2 regions of the Lysinibacillus sp. RS11 genome follow, and region 1 is predicted to be linked to the other one. Evidence: riboswitches for the same ligand, from Rfam matches in the RefSeq annotation. Region 1 holds a riboswitch; the other holds the start of a gene.
The links. A riboswitch is a leader RNA that binds a small molecule or an ion and turns the genes downstream of it on or off. The one in region 1 is predicted to bind FMN.
Positions count from the first base shown of each region.

Region 2: linked by a shared signal. The riboswitch ahead of AB9L17_RS06595 (ECF transporter S component) and the one ahead of ribE (riboflavin synthase) in region 1 are both predicted to bind FMN.

Region 1 covers NZ_CP168124.1:1,564,672-1,568,100, forward strand. Annotated here, with positions in the region: gene AB9L17_RS07700 (HAD hydrolase-like protein) at 1-605, opposite strand, end outside; FMN riboswitch at 1,296-1,421, shown strand; FMN riboswitch at 1,621-1,746, shown strand; gene ribE (riboflavin synthase) at 1,931-2,569, shown strand; partial or broken gene ribB (3,4-dihydroxy-2-butanone-4-phosphate synthase) at 2,596-3,189, shown strand; gene ribE (6,7-dimethyl-8-ribityllumazine synthase) at 3,243-3,429, shown strand, end outside.
Region 2 covers NZ_CP168124.1:1,351,173-1,354,601, reverse strand. Annotated here, with positions in the region: gene AB9L17_RS06600 (sodium-dependent transporter) at 1-977, opposite strand, end outside; gene AB9L17_RS06595 (ECF transporter S component) at 1,133-1,720, opposite strand; FMN riboswitch at 1,943-2,136, opposite strand; gene AB9L17_RS06590 (hypothetical protein) at 2,206-2,334, shown strand; gene AB9L17_RS06585 (RNA polymerase subunit sigma) at 2,805-3,429, opposite strand, start outside.

The sequences.
Region 1 (3,429 bases):
AAAATTTCCTGTGGTGTCGCCACTTTGTACTCGGGTTCCTCTTGTTGAACAACTTCAATAGCGTCATATCCCCAACCAACCCAAATAATAGGCACTCCTACTTTTTTGCAAGCTACAATGTCTCTTTGTTCATCACCAATATAGATAACTTCAGATGGTGTAATGCTTGAATCCTTTAAAAATTTCTTTATCACTTTATCCTTTCCAAAAATACGGTTTGAACAAAGAACATTTGATACACAATGAATGCCGTTCATTTTTAGGAATTCTAAAATGTTCTCCTGTGAATTGGAGGAAATGATAAGGATTTTATAGCCCCTTTGATCAATTTCCATAAGAACGTCTTTAATACCATCATAAAGGTGGACATCATTTAATGATTGACGATACAATCGATAAAATTGTGGTAAAATCATGGGCAATTTATACATGGGGAAGTCAAATAATTTACTACGTTCCGCTATTGACAATTTTTTCAGTGCTTCGATTTCCTTTAACTCTATTCCTTTAAATTTATATTTTAGTGCAAGCGTATTCCATGCTGATGCAAACACTGCTGTAGAATCAGCCAATGTTCCATCAAAATCAAAGATAATATATTTCATGTAAACTTTCTCCTTTATAATCTAGTTGTATAGACGCTTTTTTCTTAAAAATGTTACTAGGAATAGGAAAGCCTATTCTTAATATAATGACATGATTATACAGGATATGAAACAACGTATTGTAAATAACCCTTGATAAGCATTTTTTTCACTAATACTTAAAAATTTTTTCAGGTAAAGGAGAACAAAGCATTTTCTTTGCATGCATCTTAAAGCTAAGGGGGTTTAATAGCATCTGATTACGGAATTTTCTGATAATTATATTATGTAAAACGCCACGAATTTTTTAATATAATTTATCAGGCGTGTTGATTAGGAAAAAATAGGTTTATTATTGAGTGATTAAAGGATCTTTTTGTAGCTATTTTGCTAATATATTCTCATTTAAACTAGATTGTACTCTGGGCTACTCGAGTGCTTTTGCAGCCTTTGCTTTCGTCGCAGAGCTTAGCTTCAGCCTGGAGCGGAAATCTGCCTCTTTGTATTAATTTGAATGGATAAAATGATTAATCAACACACCTGATAACGTATGCTAATAGGAAAATACCTGTCATCCGTTAGTATTGAGACAGGTACAAACAAATACCCATCCCTTTCTCGCCAAAGCATCAAGAGGTGCAGCCTGTATTTTTTAAAGAATTATCTGGATAATATAATAAAATAGTGTTATCGTAAGAAATAGCTAAATAAAAAATCCTTCGGGGTAGGGTGAAATTCCCAATCGGCGGTGATGAAGTAATTCAAAGTCCGTGAGCGCAAGCTGATTTGGTGCAAATCCAAAACCGACAGTTATAGTCTGGATGGGAGAAGGGTAAAAGTATGAGCTTTTTAAATTCATTTGAATTTACAAGGTTTATTTGAGTATGCTTTTGTTAACTACTTCCCATCATTTAAGTTGGGAAGTTTTTTTATCTTCATTCAGTAGGTGTTTAGAACACGAATGAAGATAAAACCTCCGGACGCAATTACGCCAAGGCAAATTGATTTATTATTTAGCTAACGAATTGAATAGTAGTATGTTCTTCGGGGTAGGGTGAAATTCCCAATCGGCGGTGATGAAGTAATTCAAAGTCCGTGAGCGCAAGCTGATTTGGTGCAAATCCAAAACCGACAGTGATAGTCTGGATGGGAGAAGAACAGATGAGATGATAGCCTATGGAAAAATTTTGTATCCATTAGGTTTGTTTGTTGACGTCTTATTAATATGAACTCCCAAACCCCTTTAATGAAAGGGGTTTTTTGTTTGAATGAAAATTCTTTATTGCTGAGAGAAGGGACAACCGCTAAAGATTGGAACGCTGAAAGCATAGGAAGTAGGTGGAAAATTGTTTACAGGGATTGTTGAAGATATTGGTACAGTAAAAACTTTGCAAAGTAATCGACAAAGTATGAAAATTACCGTTATTTCATCGAAAATGGTGGAGGATGTAAAGCTCGGGGACAGTATAGCGGTTAATGGTGTTTGTTTAACGGTGATACATTTTAATGAACAGGAGCTAACGATGGATGTGATGCCTGAATCGGTGAAAGCAACAAATTTACAGCAGCTCGCTGTAGGAGATCCGGTAAATTTAGAGCGCGCCATGTCTGCTAATGGACGTTTCGGTGGACATTTTGTATCAGGACATGTAGATGGAGTAGGGAAAATATTGCGTAAGCGAGCATTAGCAAATGCAGTCTATATTGATTTTGAGTTGTCAGAGGAGTTAACGGGCTATTGTATTCCAAAGGGTTCCATCACGATTGACGGTACGAGCTTAACACTTTTTCAAGTCGAGAAGAATAGTGTCACAGTAGCACTGATACCGCACACTTACAAGGAAACAATTTTAGGTATGAAGAAAATTGGGGATCTCGTCAATATAGAAACCGATTTAGTTGGGAAATATATTTTGCATCAACTGAAGCGTGGACAGGAAATGCCGACCATTACGAGAGACTTCTTAGCACAAAACGGGTTTTAACTAACACTGAACAGGAGGTGGCGATATTGCTACATTCAATTGAAGAAGCAATAGAGGATTTAAAACAAGGTAAGATGATTGTTGTTGTAGATGATGAGGATCGAGAAAATGAAGGAGACTTACTGGCGCTTGCAGAGTTTATGACACCTGAAACGATTAACTTTATGGCGACCTATGGAAGAGGCCTTATTTGTACACCGATTTCACCGCAACTTGCACTGAAATTAGGCTTGCACCCAATGGTCCGTCATAACACAGATAATCATCAAACAGCATTTACGGTTAGCATAGATCATGTGAATACAACGACAGGAATCAGCGCCTTTGAACGAGCGATGACGATAGAAAAAATGATAGAACCACAAGCAAAGGCTGAAGATTTCCGTAGACCTGGCCATATATTTCCATTAATTGCAAAGGAAAATGGTGTCTTAGAGCGTAGAGGTCATACTGAAGCAACAATTGATTTAGCCAAACTTTGTAATAGTATACCTGTGGGCATTATTTGTGAAATTATGGGCGACGATGGTAGAATGCTACGCTTTAATGACCTCATCAAGTATGCAGCTCAACATCATTTAAAAATGATTTCAGTAGAAGCATTGGCAACCTATCGACGTCAACAAATAATTGAAGAAAACAAACTGACAATATAAAAGAGGAGAGAAGAAAAATGGGTAGAACATTTGAAGCACAATTAATTGGTACGGATTTAAAAATAGCAGTAGTAGTAGGACGTTTCAATGAATTTATTACAAGTAAATTATTGGACGGGGCGTTAGATGGTTTAAAGCGTCATGGTGTGGACGAAAACTCGATCGATGTAGCATGGGTTCCTGGTGCATTTGAAGTTCCTTTCA
Region 2 (3,429 bases), 210 kb from region 1:
ATTTCATATAAACTGAAGGAAGATGTTAGCGTTGCAAATAAAAATAATAATAAAAACATCGCTAAGAATATTTCACCAAATGGCATTTGACTAAACGCTGTTGGCAGAACCATAAATAGCAAACCTGGTCCAGCTGCAGGCTCTAAATCAAAAGCAAACACAACAGGGAAAATCGCTAATCCTGCTAAAAACGATACAAGCACAGTTAAGAGTACAACAGAGCCCGCCGAGTTAGGCAAACTCACATCCTTTTTTAAATATGAACTGTACGTCACAAGACAAGAAAACCCTACTGCTAAACCAAAAAAGGACTGCCCTAACGCTTCTAATACAGCCTTGCCAGTAATATTGGAAAAATCCGGCCACAAGAAGAATTTAACACCTTCCATTGCCCCATCTAATGTTACCGCTCGCACAACAAGCACTATAAACATGATAAATAATAAGGGCATCATCCACTTATTAGCCTTCTCTATACCATTTTGCACACCAAGTGAAATGACAAGTACATTTATCAGCGTAAACAAGCCTAAACCTAGTAATGTAATCCAAGGCGTTCCTACAATCTTTCCAAATAATTCACTAGGATCATTCGCAGGATCAATAACAGCCCCAGCTACACCGAGCCCACTATATATAAAGATCCAGCCTCCTACAACGCTGTAAAAAGTTAACAACAAAAAACAGCCCAGCACACCCATTCGGCCAACCCATGCCCAGCCTGTTTTTGTTGGTGCAATTTTTTTATATGCAGTCACAGCCTCTGACTGTGTTCCACGACCTAAAACGTATTCTGATAATAGCATCGGTAAACCAATTAACAACGTAAAGAAAACAAAAATAAGGAAAAACGCTCCCCCACCACTTTGTCCAGTAACATACGGAAGCTTCCAAATTGCCCCCAGTCCAATTGCAGCTCCTGCCGACGCTAAAATAAAGCCTAGTTTACTAGACCACTGACTCTTTTGTTCACTCATCTCTTCAAACTCCTCTAACATTCTAAACTCTTCCTTATTTTACACTAAAATACTAAAACCGACTAGATGATAAATTTCTACCCGTCACTTCAATTCTTGTTTAACATTCTCACATAAAAAACCTCGAGCAACTTACAACTCGAGGTTTCACCTAATTATTTTGTTAAGTACATGGAACGCTGATTAATAATCCATTTACGCATTGTTGTGAATAGTAACGCCATGATGATAGTAATTAAAATACCTTTCACAATGTTAAATGGCAAGATACCAGCTACGATCATTTTATATAGTGAATCACCTACAACAGGCTCCATACCTAAAAAGTAAGTGTACATAGGTAAAAATACTGCATAGTTCAGAAGGCTCATTCCTACTGCCATAATAATTGTTCCAGCAGCTAAACCTCCAACAAGACCTTTAACCGTTTTGAAGCGATTAAAAACAAAGCTCACTGGTAAAATAAATAAAATTCCTGTTGTAAAGTTCGCCATATGCCCTACCGGTACTCCCGTTGGCGTACCTGAGAAAATCCAGTCCAACACATTTTTAAATAATTCTACTAAAATACCGGCTACCGGTCCCATTGTGATTGCAGCTAGCAATGCTGGCATATCACTGAAATCCACTTCCAAAAACGCTGGGAATGGCGGAATCGGGAAATTAAAAAGCATTAATAAAAACGAAATACTGCTCAGCATACCAATCGTAATAAACGATTGAAGTTTCAAATTTTTCTTCATTGAAAACTCTCTCCTCTTTGCTGATTCAATCTCGCAAGAAGAAAGGCCACGACCTTATCAATTATTATTACGAAAAAACCCTTATGCAAAAGAGCATAAGGGAGAATAGGCATGATTAATAAACGCCATTGATTAGCTATTTTTGAGCAAGCACTGTGTGAAGACACATCGAAAAAAACGCTCGTACATAGCTAAATTCATAACAATGAATGACGATCGCACCTCCATCTTCTCCCATCCAGACTTTAACTGTCGGCCTTGGAATTACACCAAGTCAGCCATGCAAAAAAACTTTGCACAGGTCGCGGGCTGAAGAGTCTTTAGTAAATCATTCGAGCCAATGTGTCTTAAAAACATTAGCGACTTACAACTCTATTACCGCCGGTCGGGATTTTCACCCTGCCCCGAAGATGAATCAATATTTTTTGTTTTATAACTTTACTATAATGAATTATTAGGGAAAAGTAAATAGCTTTTCATCAATTATGCCTCGGCATAATTGCCCGGAATCGGCTTTATGCTTAGGCCTGCAGATGTTTTTTGTGCGAAAGCGCAGTGCCAACGTAGCGTCAGCAAAAGATCTGCGCGAAAGCGAAGCGGCAGCGGCAACATGATGTGGTCACTCAGTCGTTGCCACAGGACGTGGCGTTCTTAGACTGAGTTTCTCTATTCCAGCGGATATTGTACACCCGCTGAAATGTTGCTTAAAACCGCATTCATCTCACCACCTATAGAGGTGAGAGACTTCTGTAGCCGACGCTTTACTTTCGCTACAAAAAACATTTACTGAAAGAAGATAAAAGATCCCGATTAAACTTGTATGTTTTGCCTCATAAACTGGCTCATCACCATAACTCAGGGTTGCTTTCCATTCTTCTATCGGCTTGCTCTAGGTCTCATCTATGACGCTATGATTTGCTCCGAGTAGTCACTATGTTATTTAAATGGTCTTTTTTTAACAAGTATCATCCCTAGCTTTAAATAAGTAGTTCATAGATGGACAGGAGCATTCTTGCACATACAGCGGCGAGAATGCTCCTGAAAATTTTTGTTCATCTATTTGTTAAGTTTAACGTTATGCTATTTATGGCATATATTGTTTATTGGCTCCCACAGGCTTTGGTAAGAAATTTTTCAAATCAAATCCCTCCCAGCTCTCCTGTACAACATTATCTAGACGTACTTGTTGATCAAAGCTTGCAGCAGTGAGCATCATCGCTTCAATTAATTGAGTTGCGCGAACGGCATCCATTGTTGTTAAATCCAGTGGCTCATTAAATGTAACGACAACACCTTCAGCTACCTCTTGCACAGTGTATGTCACTTGTTCAGGAACGACCGGAACGTATCCATCATCTTTTTTATTCCCCATATCGATAAGAGCCTCTGTTACAGTAGAATAAGTCTTGCTAGAATCAGGTGATAAATACTCAGCCCCATTTTCATCTTTATATAAATAATAATTAGAATGATTTTGTCTTGTTAATGCGATAGACTGATTTTGCTCCCCTTCTTTCTGAGGAGGCTCATCAGCTGTATCATCTGGATTTTCAATTTCAATCTCAATATCTTTATACTCTGAGTCTGAGAATGTATCCTGTACTGTTCCAACGTATTCGCTATTATCCGCAGAAGCAACATCATAGTCATTTTCTTTCGGCAATACATGAACAAGTTTATCGTCCTTCTCCTTCAATTCGCCTTTATAC